DNA from 3 places in the Pseudarthrobacter sp. NPDC092424 genome. Region 2 is predicted to be linked to each of the others. Evidence: riboswitches for the same ligand, from Rfam matches in the RefSeq annotation. Region 2 holds a riboswitch; each other region holds the start of a gene.
The links. Region 2 has a riboswitch for thiamine pyrophosphate ahead of ACIQCN_RS11735 (ECF transporter S component). Riboswitches for the same ligand answer to the same signal wherever they lie in the genome.

Region 1 (5,315 bases), on a different contig from region 2:
AAGATCTCGGTGAAGCCCATGGGAATTACCCTCGTTCCGTCGTCGGTACGGCGCGGCCGGAGGCGCGTGGCGCCCCCGCCGCTCCGGCTGTTGGCCGGGCCGTTTTCAGCCTAGTACAAGGCCGGGCCGGATCGGCGCACGGCCACCCGAAGCCGGTTGCGCCAGGGATCCTCGAACCGCAGTTCCGCTCCGGTGTGGTGCGCCGGCACCCCGGCGACCCTGAGCCGGTCCGCCAGGGCGCCGACGTCGTCCCCCGACGGCACCTCGATCAGCACTTCACCGAGCCCCAGGGTGTCCTTGCGCGGCCCGGCGCCGCGGCTGTTCCAGACGTTCATGGCCATGTGATGGTGGTAGCGTCCGGCGGAGACGAAGAGCGCCTGGCCGTGCCAGCCCGCCGTCTTTTCAAAGCCGAGGGTGCCCACGTAGAAGTCCCGCGCCGTCTGCACGTCACCCACCTGAAGGTGGACGTGGCCCACTCCTGCACCGGTCGCGCGCTGCCCGTCAAGGGATTCCTCGGTGAGGTACCGCTCGAGGTAGTGCTGGGGCGGCAGCGCCAGGCTGTCCATCACCACGTCGGTCCCGTTCCAGGACCAGTTGCTGCGGGGGCGGTCCCAGTAGAGCTCAATGCCGTTGCCTTCGGGATCGTTGAAGTAGAAGGCCTCGCTGACAAGGTGGTCGGCGCTGCCGGTGAAGAGCCGCGGGTTGAACCGGGCAGCCGTGGCGATCGTGGCGGCGAGCGCCTCCCTGGTTTCGAAAAGCAGAGCGGTGTGGAACAGGCCCGCCTCGCCCCTGCCGGGAAGGTGGAGCCCGGACGCCGGGGCCAGTTGGACCAGTGGCCTGCCCAGGCGGCCCAGGTAGACGCCGCCATCCTGTTCGGCCACGACTTCCAGGCCCAGCGCCTTCTGGTAGTAGTCCGTCATGAGCTTCATGTCGCCCACTTTGAGCATCACCGTGCCCATGCCGAGCCCGGCGGGAAGAAGGTCCTGGTTTACGGTTTCTGCGGTCATTGGAACACTCCGAACTCCTACGGCCTCCCGGGTGGCGGCCCTGTCCATTAAATGAGTTGAAGCTTCAATTTATTCCGCTGTCGTGGACGATCCGGCCGCCCAGTACCACCTGCTGCAGGTGGCGGATGGTTTCAGGCCGGCTCCGCGGATCCGCACTGCACACCACCACATCCGCCCGCGCGCCTTCGGAGATGGCCTGCGCTCCCAGCCACTGCCGCGCGGACCAGCATGCGGCATCCAGCGCTGCCGCTGCCGGCAGGCCCGCGGCGTGAAGCGCCAGGATCTCGTCCGCAATCCGCCCGTGCCGGATGACGCTTCCGGCGTCGGTGCCAGCGAAAACCCGCACGCCGGCGTCGAACGCTTCCGCCACGCGCTCCGCCCGGCGCTCCCAGAGCGCCAGCATATGGGCCGCGTAGCGCGGGAATTTCGGCTGCGCCTGCGCGGCAATGTCCGGAAAAGTGGCGATATTGATCAGGGTGGGCACGATCGGCACGCGCTGCTCGGCGAAGCGGGACAGGTGCCGCGGAAGGAGCCCCGTGGCGTGTTCAATGCAGTCGATGCCGCCGTCCAGCATCTGGTCCAGCGTGTCCTCGGCGAAGCAATGGGCGGTGACACGGGCGCCTTCGTCATGTGCCGCCTGGATGGCATCGCGGACGACGGCGGCAGGAAAGGACGGAGCCAGGTCGCCGGCGCCGCGGTCAATCCAGTCGCCAACGAGCTTCACCCACCCGTCGCCGTCGCGCGCCTGCTTCCGGACCGCTTCGACAAGGCCTTCCGGTTCAACTTCCCGGGCAAACCCGCGGAGGTAGCGCCGGGTGCGGGCCACGTGACGCCCGGCGCGGATCAGTACCGGAAACTCCTTGCCGCCCTGCATCCAGCGCGTGTCAGCCGGGGAACCCGCGTCCCGGACCAGCAGCGTGCCGGCGGCGAGGTCCGCCCGGGCCTGGGCTGCGGCGGTGTCCGCATCCACGGGACCGCCGGGCCCAAGGCCGATATGGCAGTGCGCGTCGACGAAACCCGGCAGCACCCAGCCGGGCAGGACGTGGTCAGGCCGCGCGGAGGGCCGCTGGAAGGTCAGGCGGCCGTCCACGGACCACAGCCCGCGCACTTCCCGGTCCGGGCCCGTGAGCACCGGTCCGCTGAAATGGATAACCGCCGGCATGGAACTCCTCTCATCCTGCCCGGTCAGGCTAGCACCGCGAATGTGACGCCGCTCCCCGTGGGGCCTGTGGTAGCTTCGTTCCTGACCACACGGGTGCCCCTGCAGGGGCTGAGATCGGGCTGACGCAGCCTGCGACCGTCGAACCTGTCCGGGTAATGCCGGCGAAGGAAGTGAGTATTCCTTGAATACACCAGAAACACAGCTGAACCCTGCCCTCGATGCGTCTGGCCGGGATCCTGCCACCCAGTCCCTGAAGTCCCACTCGCTCGCCTTCGTGGAAGACAGGGGGTCGGGCCTTCGGGTACCAGTCACCGAGATTACCCTGTCGGACTCCCCCGGCGGCGAGCCAAACGCTCCGTTCCGCGCCTACCGGACGGCCGGGCCGGGCAGCGACCCGGTCCGGGGCCTGCGGCCCTTCCGCACCGAGTGGATTGAGGCGCGCGGGGACACTGAAGCGTACAGCGGCCGGGAGCGGAACCTGCTCGACGACGGCCGGTCGGCTGTCCGCCGCGGCGCAGCCTCCGCGGAGTGGAAGGGCGCACGGCCAGTGCCCCGCCGCGCCGTCGAAGGCAAGACAGTCACCCAGATGCACTACGCCAGGCAGGGCATCATCACGCCCGAGATGCGCTTCGTGGCGCTGCGGGAAAACTGCGACGTGGAACTGGTCCGCAGCGAGGTTGCCGCGGGCCGGGCCATTATCCCCAACAACATCAACCACCCGGAATCGGAACCGATGATCATCGGCAAGGCATTCCTGGTGAAGATCAACGCCAACATCGGCAACTCCGCGGTCACCAGCTCCATCGCGGAGGAAGTGGACAAACTCCAGTGGGCCACCCAATGGGGTGCGGATACAGTGATGGACCTCTCCACCGGCGATGATATCCACACCACGCGCGAGTGGATCATCCGCAACTCCCCCGTGCCGATTGGCACCGTGCCCATCTATCAGGCGCTGGAGAAGGTCAACGGCGAAGCCAACAAGCTGACCTGGGAGATCTTCCGCGACACCGTCATTGAGCAGTGCGAGCAGGGCGTGGACTACATGACGGTGCACGCCGGCGTGCTCCTGCGCTATGTTCCGCTCACTGCCAACCGGGTCACCGGCATCGTGTCCCGCGGCGGCTCCATCATGGCGGGCTGGTGCCTGGCGCACCACCAGGAAAATTTCCTGTACACGCACTTCGACGAACTCTGCGAAATCTTCGCCAAGTACGACGTCGCGTTCTCGCTCGGCGACGGGCTGCGGCCGGGCGCCACGGCGGACGCCAATGACGCCGCCCAGTTCGCCGAGCTGGACACCCTGGCCGAGCTCACCCGGCGTGCCTGGGAGTACGACGTGCAGGTCATGGTGGAAGGCCCCGGCCATGTCCCGTTCCACCTGGTCCGGGAGAACGTGGAGCGGCAGCAGGAGCTGTGCAAGGGCGCCCCGTTCTACACCCTGGGACCGCTGGTGACCGACGTTGCCCCCGGCTACGACCACATCACTTCGGCCATCGGAGCCACCGAGATCGCCCGCTACGGCACCGCGATGCTCTGCTATGTGACGCCCAAGGAGCATCTTGGCCTGCCCAACAAGGACGACGTCAAGACCGGTGTGATCACCTACAAGATCGCGGCACACGCGGCGGACCTGGCAAAGGGCCACCCCGGCGCGCACGAACGCGACGACGCCCTGTCCAAGGCAAGGTTCGAGTTCCGGTGGCGGGACCAGTTTGCATTGTCCCTGGACCCAGTAACGGCCGAGGCGTTCCACGATGAGACCCTGCCGGCGGAACCGGCCAAGACCGCGCACTTCTGCTCCATGTGCGGGCCGAAGTTCTGCTCGATGCGGATCAGCCAGGACATCCGGGACGAGTACGGGTCCGCGGAGGCGCAGGCAGCACTGGCGGAGGCGGCCTCCGGAATGCGGGAGAAGAGCCAGGAATTCCTGGCCGCAGGCGGCAAGGTCTACCTGCCGGAGCCGAAGGTCCCGGCCGGCGGCTGACCCGGACACAGTGGCGGGGCGGGGCAGTTACGGGGGCTCCGCCCCGCCACAGGCTGCAGGACGGACAGCCTTACGCAGCGAGGCTCCTGCCGGCCTCGCGGATGAATGACCGGATGGTCCGGTCACCTTCAACGGAATCGTGCGGCCGGTGCCCCCCGGCAGCAATGCGGTGCACGGCCCCGGTTTCCCGCAGGTAGCCGGCAATCTCCTCGAACAGCGGCTCCCATCCTCCGGTGAGCACCAGGGTGGGGACACCCGGAACGATATGCAGCGGGGCCTCTGCGCACTCACGAAATTGTGCCCGGTGCGCCGCTGTGGCAGGCAGGTCCGCCGTCAGGGACAGGCAGGCCGGCTCCACGAGGGCGAGTGAGTGGACAAGGTCAGGACGTTCCACCGCGGCCAGCATTGCCGGAATGGCGCCCTGGGCGTGGGCCACCACGTGGCCGCCTGCAGCACCGCGGCCATCGTCCTGCAGCGAGCGAAGGATGATCGCGGCGTCCCCGGCAAAGGACGGCGCTGCCGGCCCGGCCGTTGGATCGCACCCGAGGCGCCGGAGGAAGAGGGCATCGTAGGCAAGGGCCATGCCGTGCTGGCGGGGCCAGGCAGCGGCGCCGAAGCTTCCGGCGCCGTGCACGAACACTACGCGTTGCTTGACCATGACCCCACCCTATTCCACGGCCCCGGCAGCACGCCGGAGCCCGGGCTGCTACTTGCCGAGGAACTTCTCGAAGCCCTTGGGCAGGTTCAGCTGCGCCGGGTCGAAATCACCCTGCTGGCCGAACGCCGCACCGGTGGGCAGCGCCTTGCCGGCGTTGGCGCGGCGCGCCTCCGCCTCCTTGCGCTCCTGCGCGGCCTTGGCCGGATTGCCGGACTTGGCCTTCTTCTTGGGCGCGTTCCTGGCGTTCTTCCGGGCTCCGCCACCGGCGCCGGGCAGGCCGGGCATTCCCGGCATTCCGGGCATGCCACCCTGCGCCATCTTCTTCATCATCTTCTGCGCCTGGGCGAAGCGCTCCAGCAGTCCGTTGACCTCTGAGACGTGCACGCCGGAACCGCGGGCGATGCGGGCGCGGCGGGAGCCGTTGATGATCTTGGGCGCGAGCCGCTCGTGGGGCGTCATGGACCGGACGATCGCTTCAACCCGGTCGATTTCGCGTTCGTC
Region 2 (5,315 bases):
CATCGCGGCGAGCGTGCCCAGCACGAACCGGTGCGGCAACCGGGCCTTCTGCGCCAAGGCGTCCGCAAGGTCGGTGGGGTCGGTGCAGCTCATCAGCAGCACGGCCGGCAGCGCGATGGCCAACCCGCGCAGCATGAATCCGGCACCGAGCTCTAGGGAGCCTTCGCTCATGGTCCAGAGTCCGACGTCGATCAGCGTCCTTCCACTGTCAGGAGCCAGGATGGAGGTGCTCCAGCCCCCTGCCGCGGCCGCGAGGATCAACGGCCAGCCGCGCTGCCACAGCAGCACAAACGTCAGCCCGGCCAGCGGAAACAGGAGAAGTTCGAAGACCAGCGCCACGGTGGCCGAGACCCAGTCGATGGACAGCGCCAGCACCAGGGTGATGAGGAAGACGGACGCGAACTTGCTCAGTGGGTTGGCGTGGGTGAGAAGCGCCTGGTTTCCGCGCAGGTTCAGTTCCTGCCGCCCTGCCCCGGTCATGGTGCCACCCGGTCCGGCGCTGCCATGCGCAGTTCCGCACCGCCAAGCGCGGCGGTGAATTCGGCGTCGTGCGTTACTGCAACCACGGCGGCACCCTGGTCCAGAAGCTCGGACAGGAAGGACGCCAACTCGGCCCAGGTGTTGGCGTCCTGCCCGAAGGTGGGTTCATCCAGGACCAGCACCTGCGGGCTGGCGGCCAGCACGGTGGCCACGGAGAGCCGCCGTTTCTCCCCGCCGGACAGCGTGTACGGGTTTGCGTCCACCAGGCCGGTGAGCCGCAGCCGCTCAAGCAGCTCGTCAACGCGTTCCCCGCCGTGGCCCAGGTGCCGGGGACCGAAGAGCAGCTCGTCCCGGACATTCCCGGTGACGAACTGGTGCTCGGGTTCCTGGAAGACGGTGCCGATCCGCTCGATCAGCTGCTCCGCCTTCCATTGGTACGGATCGATTCCCGCCCCGCGGCTCAGGTCAACGGCGGCCGAAACCTTCCCTTTCACCGGCGCCAGGAGCCCGGCCAGGGTCAGCGCAAAGGTGGACTTGCCCGCCCCGTTGGGCCCTGTGACGGCCAGCGCCTGGCCAGCGCGCACCTGCGCCGAGATGTCACGCTGCACCGGTACCGGCGGGATCTTCCTGAGACCCTTCCGGCCCGTCCGTTCCCGCGAAACTCCCAGCCCCTCGGCGGCGAGCAGGAGGCCGCCGGAACCCGGAGGGGGCATGGCCGCCCGTTGGCGCGTCTCCGGAACGTATCCCGGCACCCACACACCGGCCGCCATGAGCATGGTCCTGGCCTCGCGCAGCACCCGGTCCGGAGGTCCGTCCAGCAATACGGCCGGCCCGGCGCCGGATCCCGGCTGCAGGACCACGATCCGGTCCACCAGGTCCTTCCACACGGACACGCGGTGTTCCACCACCACCAGCGTGGCGCCGGTCTTGTCCAGGCAGCGGCCCACGGCGTCCCGGACTTCCAGCACGCCGGCCGGGTCCAGGTTGGCGGTTGGTTCGTCCAGCAGGATCAGCCCCGGGCGCATCGCCAGGATGCCCGCCAGCGCCAGCCGCTGTTTTTGCCCACCGGACAGCGCGGACGTGGGGTGGTGCAGCGGCAGGTGGGAAAGTCCGACGTCGGCAAGCGCCTCATGCACGCGCGCCCAAATTGCGTCGCGGGGAACCGCGAGGTTCTCGGCACCGAAGGCGGCGTCGTCACCCAGCCGTGACAGAACCACCTGCGTTTCGGGGTCCTGCTGCATCAGCCCCGCGCGGCCGCGCCGGCCCCGGGGGGAAGCCCCGTCAACCAGAAGCGAACCGGACTCGTCAGCGTCGCCTGCCTCGCCGTCGTCGTCCGCGTCCCCCAGCACCCCGGCGAGGGCGTGGAGCAGCGTCGACTTGCCGGCACCCGACGGGCCCAGCAGGAGCACCCGCTCCCCCGGCGCGATGTCCAGGTCAAGGCCCCGGACGGCTGGCTTGGCGCGTCCGGGGTGCCGCCAGCCCCAGCCGCGGGCGGCAACCGCGGCGGGGCGGACGGCGGATGCGCTGCCGGAAGGTCTTGGCATCAGGAGAAGACGGGCTCCGTGGCCGCCTTGCGGGAGGCGAACGGGCTCAGCACGCCGGTCCGGGCGAGGCCGCGGGTGGCGATCCAGGACAGGGCGCCGGCGATGATCGCACCGGAGATGCTGGTGAACAGGATGTAGGCGAACTTGTCACCGGCGGAGTAGGCGATGTTCCAGCCCCACGGGGAGAACGAGTCGTTCAGGCCGCAGAACAGGCCTGCCGCGGCGCCCGCGAGCAGGGCCACGGGCAGGTTGAACTTCCTGTAGACGAAAACCGCGAAGATGATTTCCGCGCCGAGGCCCTGGACGAATCCGGAGAACAGCACCGACGTGCCGTACTGCGAACCCATCAGCAGTTCGCCGGTGGCTGCAACCGTCTCGCAGAAGAGTGCCGCGCCGGGCTTGCGGATGATGAGCATCCCCAGGACAGCCGGAATCATCCAGCCGCCGGCGATCAGGCCGGTCAGGGGCGGGTAGACGGCGTTCATCGGAGCGGACACCGCTAGGGCGCCCTGGGACCACGCCCAGAAAATCACCCCGCCGGCGATGGCGATCAGCGCCGCCACCACGATGTCCACGACGCGCCAGGACTTGCCGGGGGTCTTCTTGATTGCTTCAGTTGCCATGGTGAATCCTCCTGGGTAGCAGGAGGGGAAAGTGGTCACGGCAACCGCGTTGAACGGTGTTGCCGGCCACTTCGAGAACTCGACTCCCTTGCGCCGGTACTAACCGGATCAGGTTCGAGGGTCTGCGGATCTCCGCACTCTCAGCGCCCACACGGGTTCCCGGCTGAGCCGGCAATGCCCGACGGCGGCGCTCCCCTGTCGTTTGAATGTTGCGTTGAGTGGTATGCCCCTGAGGGCGTGCTCCAGTTTACACCGCAGCGGCCAATGGCGGCGGGGAAAATTACGGCGCCGGGCCGTTAGGCTGGGGTCAGTCCGTTTTCTGCCCGCAAGGAGTACAAGGAATGAACCTTTTCATTAAGCTGCTCGGCACCGGCATCTCGCTGGTGGCAGGCTTCGTCGGCACCAAGATGGTCAACACCGTCTGGGAGAAGACCACAGGCCGGAAGCCTCCCACCGGCAAGGACGAGGATGTGCCCACCAGCCTGCACTCGGCCCTGACGTTTGCCCTGATCTCAGCATCGGTGAGCACCGTCATCCAGGTCCTGGCGAACCGCGGCACCCAGCGCGCCATCACCCGCTTCGCCAAGAGCCAGGACATCGTTTAGCCCCGCTTCAACCTGCCGCCGGCAACCCGTCTCACTCATTCCTCGGGAGGCGGGTTGCCGGCGGCTTTTTGGACCACGGCTTCGAGCTCGTCCGAGGTCAGCAGTTCCCGGTGCAGGTGCTTGGTGCGATAGCCGGCCCGGCCCACCATGTGCGCGGAGACCGGCACCGTCAGTAACTGGAAGATCCAGGCCACCAGCAGCACGGGCCACACCCACCAGGTGCGCAGCTGCAGTCCGATCGCCGCCAGCAGCAGGAACAGTCCCAGCACCTGCGGCTTCGTGGCGGCGTGCATCCGGCTCAGCAGGTCCGGAAAGCGCAGCAGGCCAATGGCGGCGCCCAGCGACAGGGCAGCGCCGACCACCATGAACACCGCAGACACGGCGTCCACCCAGGCATCAACGCCGGCGACAGTCTCGCCCACCGCCCGGTAGCCCGTGAGCAGTTCAGGATTCATGCGGCTGTTCCCTTCTGTCCGCGACGAACCGGGCCACCGTCACTGAACCGACGAAGCCGATGATCGAGATGGCCACCACCAGCATCAGGTTGTTCAGGTGGCGGTTTACGGCCATATCGATGCACAGCGCCGCCCCCAGGACGGCCAGCAGCACGTCGGTGGCCAGCACCCTGTCCAGGAGCGACGGTCCCCGGGCGATCCGGAGAATGGCGCCGCCGGCGGCGAGCGCCAGGATCACGGCCGTCACGGCCAGCACGGACTGCATCATGCCGCGGCCTCCCTGCGGACAGCCTCAAGCTCGGCCGGTGTTCCCATAATCCTGATCAGCCCCGCCTCGATGGAAAGTACCTCGTTCCGCAGCCGGGCCACGTCCTGCTCAGTGCTGATGTTCAGCCCGTGCAGGTAAAGAGTGGACGTGGAGCGGTCCACCTCCACCACCAGTGAGCCCGGGATCAGCGAAATCACGTGTCCGGTGGCCGTCACCATGAGGTCCTGATGGCTTCGCAAAGTGACAGCGACGACGGCGTTCCTCACCTTGCGGCCCCGGGCCACCGCCAGGAAGAGCACCTGGGCGCTTGCGCCGGCCACCTTTCCGAGGAACGCAAAAGCGAACGGTATTGCGTACAGGATGTTGAAGCGGCCGCTCAGTTCCACAGGCGGCAGGTAGAACAGCCGGGCCACCGCCACGGCAAGCAGCGCGCCGAACAGTACGTTTCCCGGACTGAAGTCCTGCCACAGGGCACCCCAGACGATCACCAGCCATACCAGCAGCGGCAGTTCCTGGCGCAGCGAAATCCGGCGGCGGCTCATTGTCCTCCTCCAGCGGTGGTGATCTGCGGGACGGAGGTGTCCGCGCCCAGCACGGCCTGAACATAGTCCGTCCTGTCCAGCATGTCCTGGGCCGCCTGCCCGGACAGCGTGAACAGCGGACCCGCAAACACGGTCAGGGCAACCCCGAGCGCCACCAGGCCCAAGGTGGACCCCACCATGGTCCGCGGAAGCACCGTGGTGTGCGGCTGGCCGGTGGTGTTCGTGCGGCCGGCACCGGATGCCGTTCCCCCTGCCCCGGAAACCGACAGCAACACGGGATCCGGATGTTCGGCATCGGACGGCTTGCGCCAGAAGGCCCTGTTCCACACCCGCGCCACCGCCAGGAGGGTGAGCAGGCTGGTCAGCACGCCGCCCGCCACCAGCACGTAAGCAAGTGGCGTGCCCAGGGCGACCCCTGCCTGGATCAGCCCGGCCTTGCCCAGGAATCCGGAGAATGGCGGAATGCCGGCCAGGTTCATTGCGGGGATGAAGAACAGCACCGCCAGCAGCGGCGAGAGCTTGGCCAGTCCGCCCAGCCGGTCCACGGACGAACTGCCGCCGCGGCGTTCGATCAGTCCGGTCACCAGGAAGAGGCTGGTCTGGATGGTGATGTGGTGGGCCACGTAGAAGACGGCCGCACCGAGCCCGGCAGCGGAGGACATCGCCAGCCCGAACACCATGTAGCCGATGTGGCTGACCAGCGTGAAGGACAGCAGACGCTTGATGTCGCTCTGCGCCAGGGCGCCCAGGATGCCCACCAGCATGGTCAGCAGCGCTGCCACCATAAGGGGGGTGTTC
Region 3 (5,315 bases), on a different contig from region 2:
TGGACTTGACGACCGTGCCGTCCGGAACGGGCAGGACCAGGGTCTCGCCATTCTTGCCGCCGCGCCAGTCGCCCATTCCGGGGCCGCCGTTGGTGGCGTGCCGGTGCGGTGCGTGGTGGTAGTCAAGCAGGGTGGTGGTCTGGTGGTCCACGCGGAGGATGACGTCCCCGCCGTTGCCGCCGTTGCCGCCGTCGGGCCCGCCGAGGGGCTTGAACTTCTCACGGTGGACGGAGACGCACCCATGGCCGCCGGTACCGCCGGATACGTGCAGTACTACCCGGTCTACAAAGCTGGCCACGTGGATCTCCTCAAATGCTGTTTCCCGGCGCCGCTGGACGCCAAGACGATTGTAATGCGGTTAAAAGAACAGTGGAGCGGACCGTATGGCCCGCTCCACCGCTTCAGAACTGTTTGTTACTCTGCAGCTGCAGCAGCAACGATGTTGACGACGCGACGACCGCGGCGGGTGCCGAATTCAACGGCGCCCGGGGTCAGTGCGAACAGGGTGTCGTCGCCGCCACGGCCAACGCCGGCGCCCGGGTGGAAGTGGGTGCCGCGCTGGCGGACGATGATCTCGCCTGCGGAAACAACCTGGCCGCCGAAGCGCTTCACGCCGAGGTACTGAGCGTTGGAGTCACGACCGTTGCGAGTGGAGCTCGCGCCCTTTTTATGTGCCATCTGAAATGCCTGCCTCTAAATTCTGGGGAATCTGCTGAAAAAGCTGAACAGTAACCGGTGGTTACTTGATGCCGGTGATCTTGACCTTGGTCAGTTCCTGGCGGTGACCCTGGCGCTTCTTGTAACCGGTCTTGTTCTTGAACTTCTGGATGACAATCTTAGGACCACGGAGGTCCTGGAGGATCTCAGCCGTAACAGTCACCTTGGCCAGGTCAGCAGCGGCGGAGGTGACCTTGTCACCGTCTACCAGGAGCAGTGCGGGCAGCTCAATGGTGCTGCCGGCTCCACCGGCGACGCGGTTCAGGGTAACGAAGTCTCCAACGGAAACCTTCTCTTGGCGGCCGCCTGCGCGGACAATCGCGTACACCACTTGGGAACTCACTTCTCTCGACGTTTATTACTAAATTTGCGTGCGGCACCCGGCGCTGAATGGCTGGGTTTCCGCTGTGCCTCAACGCCGTGGATTTCCCGGGGGAACCCGTGAGCTATCCCGGAAGATTCCGCTGCATGTCCTGGACACGCGGCGGCCCCCCAGGGTCATAACCCAAGTGTTGGCGTAAGCACCGAAGATCTAGAATACGCTAGTTTTGGCTTCGGCCGCAAATGAGGCTGGTTCCGGCGGGTCGTCTGTGATAGTGGCCACAGGTTGCTCCGGCGCCGGGACCGTGCGTCACTATATTAGCCGCGGCGGGGCCCCGCCGGGGTCAGCAATGAAGGCGCGGCGCGTCGAAAAAATCCACTTCCAGGCGGCAGGACTGCCGGAACGCCGTTGCCATGGCAGCCCGGTCGGCCTCAGACGCGTTCCGGCCGGCATCATCCACAATCGCCACCGCCCGGCGCGTTGCCGCCGCGAAGGCCTCGTCCGCGTAGGTGCGCAGCCATTCGGCGTACGGATGGCCTGCTGGCTCACCCGCTGCCACGAAAGCTGCGTGCAGAGTCCGCCCCACCTCCGCATACAGCCAGAAACAGGGCAGGACCGCAGCGGCCAGTACCGCATAACTGCCCGACGCCGACGCCGCAGTCAGGTGGTCCACGTACGCCTTGGTCACGGGGCCAAGTCCGCCCTGGGCAGGCCTCGTGTTCAGCCAGGACCGGTGCAGCCCGGATTCAACTTCAAGGCACTGCTGCGCGGACCTGGCCCAGAAGAGCTGTTCCGCCTCCGTGGGGGCCAGCGCACTGGCCCTCGCCAGCACGCGGGAGTACCCGGCCAGGTAGATGGCATCCTGGGCGAGGTAATACGCGAATTCGCTTTCGGGCAGGGTGCCGGCGGCCAGCGACCGAATGAACGGCAGGGCGTGGATTTGCCCGAGGTGATCCTCGGCGTCAGCCCAAAGCTGTTGGGCGAAGGAGCCCTCCGCCCGGAAAACCGGCTGGTGGTGGAAATGGTGCACGGGCCCGTTGCCGGTTCCCACGGAGAGCCGATCCGAAGCGGCGAGGGCGCCCGCGAGCCACGGCTTGACCTCCCGCAGCGACGCTTCCCAGTCACCCAGCCGGGCCTGCATCGTGGCCATGGCCGACGACAGCGAGCAGCCCGTACCGTGGCTGTTCCGCGTAGCGATCCGCTCCCCCGGCAGTTCCACCACCTCCGCCGACAGTCGGCCGGACGTATCCACCAGGGCATCCGGGCAGTCCCGGCCGGCGAGGTGGCCGCCCTTAACCAGGATGGTGGCTCCCGTGGTCCGGGCAAGGCAGCGGCCCTGGTCCAGCGCGCCGACCCAGGTCGACTGCAGCCCGCCGCCTGCCAGGAGGGCAAGTTCGGCCAGGTTGGGGGTGATGAGGTCGGCCAGCGGCAACAGGTCCCCCAGCGCGGCCTCGGCGGACTCCTGAAGGAGCCGGTCACCGCTGGTGGCAACCATCACCGGATCGAGGACGACGACGGCCGGGCGCGCCTTTTCGAGCCAGGTCCGGACCACCTCAATCACCGCGGCCTCCCCCAGCATGCCGATCTTGACCGCGTCCACGGTGATGTCTTCGCTGATGGCGTCCAGCTGCTGTGCAAGGAAGGCTGCGGGCGGAACATGCACCGCACGCACGCCACGGGTGTTTTGCGCAGTGAGCGCGGTGATGGCAGCCATTCCGTAGCCACCGAGGGCGGCGATGCTCTTCAGGTCCGCCTGGATGCCCGCGCCGCCGGAGGGATCGGAACCCGCAATGGACAGGACCCGCGGAACGCTGCGCACTGTGGCAGTGGTTTCCGGCGGTTGCAGCTGGACAGTGGTCGACGACAAGAGACATCCCTTCGCCGGTGCTAACCGGACAGGTTCAACGGGTCTGGATCTCAGCCGGCCCTCTGCGCGGCACCCCGTGTCGGTTTCCCAGCCTAGTCCTCTTGCCGTCCCGGACGCAGAAATCCCCGCCTTATGAACAACTCCCCCTGTAGTTCAAGGGGCAGCGTCCATGAGACGGGGACTTCCGGAGGGCGTTTGCGCGGAACTACAGCTCCGACGCCGGCACACCGACACCCAGGATGATGGGCTCCTCGGCCCGCTTCCCGGCGGGCCGGGCGGTTCCCGGCGCGGCGGCCGGTGCAGGCTCCGGAGCCTTGGCCGCGTGGGAGTGCCCGGCAGCCGGGGCGGGCACGTTTTCGTGCTGCTCCACCGTGGTTGCGTTGGCTGCGCCCTGGGCACGGCTGGCGCTGCGGTTGCGCCGCGGCCTGCGCTGGCGGGACTGCTCAAGCGTGTGGTCGGAGTAGTCCTTTTCGGCGGCCGCAACTGCCGGAGCCGCAGCAGCTGGAGCAGCCGAAGGGGCCGGCGCGGCGGAGTCAGCGTCCGCAACGGCGGGCACGGCGTCAGGCTGCCGGGCAGGCTCACCCAGGTGGGCGAACGCCTCGGCCAGCCGGTCCAGGGACAGTGAGGGCTGGGGCTGTTGCTCTTCCGTGTGCTCCACGAACGGCAGCGCGACCTTCTCGCCGCCAAAGGTGAGGACGGCTGCGGGCCGGGCGGAAGCACCGGCGTCGCTCTTTTCCGCCTCTTCGCCGCGTCCAGCGGGAACGGGCCCGGCAGCGGGAGCCGGCGCTGCCTGCTTGCCTGCGGCCACCTCGTCATCGTGCAGGTGCGCTGCGTGGGCGGCTGCGGCAATGTTGGCCAGGGCCAGGCGGGTAGCTTCTGCCTTGGCGTGGCGTTCGGCATCCGAAGGGTCCGGGTGGACCGTGTGGACCTGGACCGCGGGTGCCGGTGTTGCCTCAACCTGCTGGCCGCCCCGTCCGCGCCGGCGCTTGCGCTCCGGGCGACCGCCCGGCTGGTTGGCGTCGCCGCGCTGGTTCTCGTTGCGGGACCCCTCCCCCCTGGCCTCGCCGCGGTTGTCGGCGCGGTGAACGTGGTGTTCGGCGGCCACAGTGTTGGCGCGGCGGTGCTCCACGGGATCGTCGTGGGTGATCATGCCGCGGCCTGCGCAGGCCTCGCACTGCTCACCGAAGACTTCCAGGAGTCCGGTGCCCATGCGCTTGCGGGTCATCTGGACCAGGCCGAGCGAGGTGACCTCGGCAACCTGGTGCTTGGTGCGGTCACGGCCCAGGCACTCCACCAGGCGGCGCAGGACCAGGTCGCGGTTGGACTCGAGCACCATGTCGATGAAGTCGATGACGATGATGCCGCCGATGTCCCGGAGGCGCAGCTGGCGCACCACTTCCTCGGCTGCCTCAAGGTTGTTCTTGGTGACGGTCTCTTCCAGGTTTCCGCCGCTGCCCGTGAACTTGCCGGTGTTGACGTCCACCACGGTCATGGCTTCGGTCCGGTCGATCACCAGAGAGCCGCCCGAGGGCAGGAAGACCTTGCGTTCCAGGGCCTTGTGGATCTGCTCGTCGATGCGCCAGGCGGAGAAGATGTCCTGGTCCTGGGTCCATTTTTCCAGCCGGCCCACCAGGTCCGGGGCCACATAGGTCACGTAGGCCTCGATGGTGTCCCAGGCTTCCTCGCCGGAAACGATGAGCTTGGAGAAGTCCTCGTTGAAGACGTCACGGACCACTTTGATGGTCAGGTCAGGTTCGCCGTAGAGCAGTTCCGGGGCAAGAATCTTGGTGGACCTGGACTGGCTCTCGATGCCCTCCCACTGCGCGCGGAGGCGGTTGATGTCGTGCGTCAGCTCTTCCTCGGAGGCGCCTTCGGCGGCCGTACGCACGATGACCCCGGCGTGCTCCGGGAGGCGGTCCTTGAGGATGCGCTTGAGGCGGTTGCGTTCCACGTCCGGCAGCTTCCGGGAGATGCCGGTCATGGAGCCGCCCGGAACGTACACCAGGTAGCGCCCCGGCAGCGAAATCTGGCTGGTGAGGCGCGCGCCCTTGTGGCCCACCGGGTCCTTGGTGACCTGGACCAGCACGGTATCCCCGGACTTCAGCGCGTTTTCGATGCGGCGCTGCTTGCCCTCGAGGTTCACGGCGTCCCAGTTGACTTCGCCGGCGTAAAGGACGGCGTTTCGGCCGCGTCCGATGTCCACGAACGCAGCTTCCATGGAGGGCAGCACGTTCTGGACCTTGCCCAGGTAAACGTTGCCGATCAGCGAGTCCTGCTGGGTTTTGGAGACAAAGTGCTCTGCCAGCACGCCGTCTTCCAGGACGCCGATCTGGATTCTGTCATCGCGCTGGCGGACGATCATCTGGCGGTCCACGGATTCCCGGCGAGCCAGGAACTCGGCCTCAGTGA

Region 1: it holds a riboswitch for thiamine pyrophosphate, as region 2 does, so the genes downstream of both, thiC (phosphomethylpyrimidine synthase ThiC) here and ACIQCN_RS11735 (ECF transporter S component) in region 2, are expected to answer to the same signal.
Region 3: it holds a riboswitch for thiamine pyrophosphate, as region 2 does, so the genes downstream of both, ACIQCN_RS02925 (bifunctional hydroxymethylpyrimidine kinase/phosphomethylpyrimidine kinase) here and ACIQCN_RS11735 (ECF transporter S component) in region 2, are expected to answer to the same signal.

Annotation. Positions count from the first base shown of each region.
Region 1 is NZ_JBIVQC010000001.1:537,026-542,340, reverse strand. Features, by position in the region: gene ACIQCN_RS02535 (hypothetical protein) at 1-20, opposite strand, end outside; gene ACIQCN_RS02530 (VOC family protein) at 111-1,007, opposite strand; gene ACIQCN_RS02525 (amidohydrolase family protein) at 1,072-2,169, opposite strand; TPP riboswitch at 2,249-2,356, shown strand; gene thiC (phosphomethylpyrimidine synthase ThiC) at 2,351-4,156, shown strand; gene ACIQCN_RS02515 (alpha/beta fold hydrolase) at 4,227-4,814, opposite strand; gene ffh (signal recognition particle protein) at 4,863-5,315, opposite strand, start outside.
Region 2 is NZ_JBIVQC010000007.1:115,788-121,102, forward strand. Features, by position in the region: gene ACIQCN_RS11725 (energy-coupling factor transporter transmembrane component T family protein) at 1-480, opposite strand, end outside; gene ACIQCN_RS11730 (ABC transporter ATP-binding protein) at 477-2,024, opposite strand; gene ACIQCN_RS11735 (ECF transporter S component) at 2,024-2,647, opposite strand; TPP riboswitch at 2,715-2,854, opposite strand; gene ACIQCN_RS11740 (DUF4235 domain-containing protein) at 2,989-3,252, shown strand; gene mnhG (monovalent cation/H(+) antiporter subunit G) at 3,288-3,707, opposite strand; gene ACIQCN_RS11750 (monovalent cation/H+ antiporter complex subunit F) at 3,697-3,975, opposite strand; gene ACIQCN_RS11755 (Na+/H+ antiporter subunit E) at 3,972-4,517, opposite strand; gene ACIQCN_RS11760 (Na+/H+ antiporter subunit D) at 4,514-5,315, opposite strand, start outside.
Region 3 is NZ_JBIVQC010000001.1:614,599-619,913, reverse strand. Features, by position in the region: gene obgE (GTPase ObgE) at 1-298, opposite strand, end outside; gene rpmA (50S ribosomal protein L27) at 415-678, opposite strand; gene rplU (50S ribosomal protein L21) at 740-1,048, opposite strand; gene ACIQCN_RS02925 (bifunctional hydroxymethylpyrimidine kinase/phosphomethylpyrimidine kinase) at 1,383-2,906, opposite strand; TPP riboswitch at 2,896-2,993, opposite strand; gene ACIQCN_RS02920 (Rne/Rng family ribonuclease) at 3,112-5,315, opposite strand, start outside.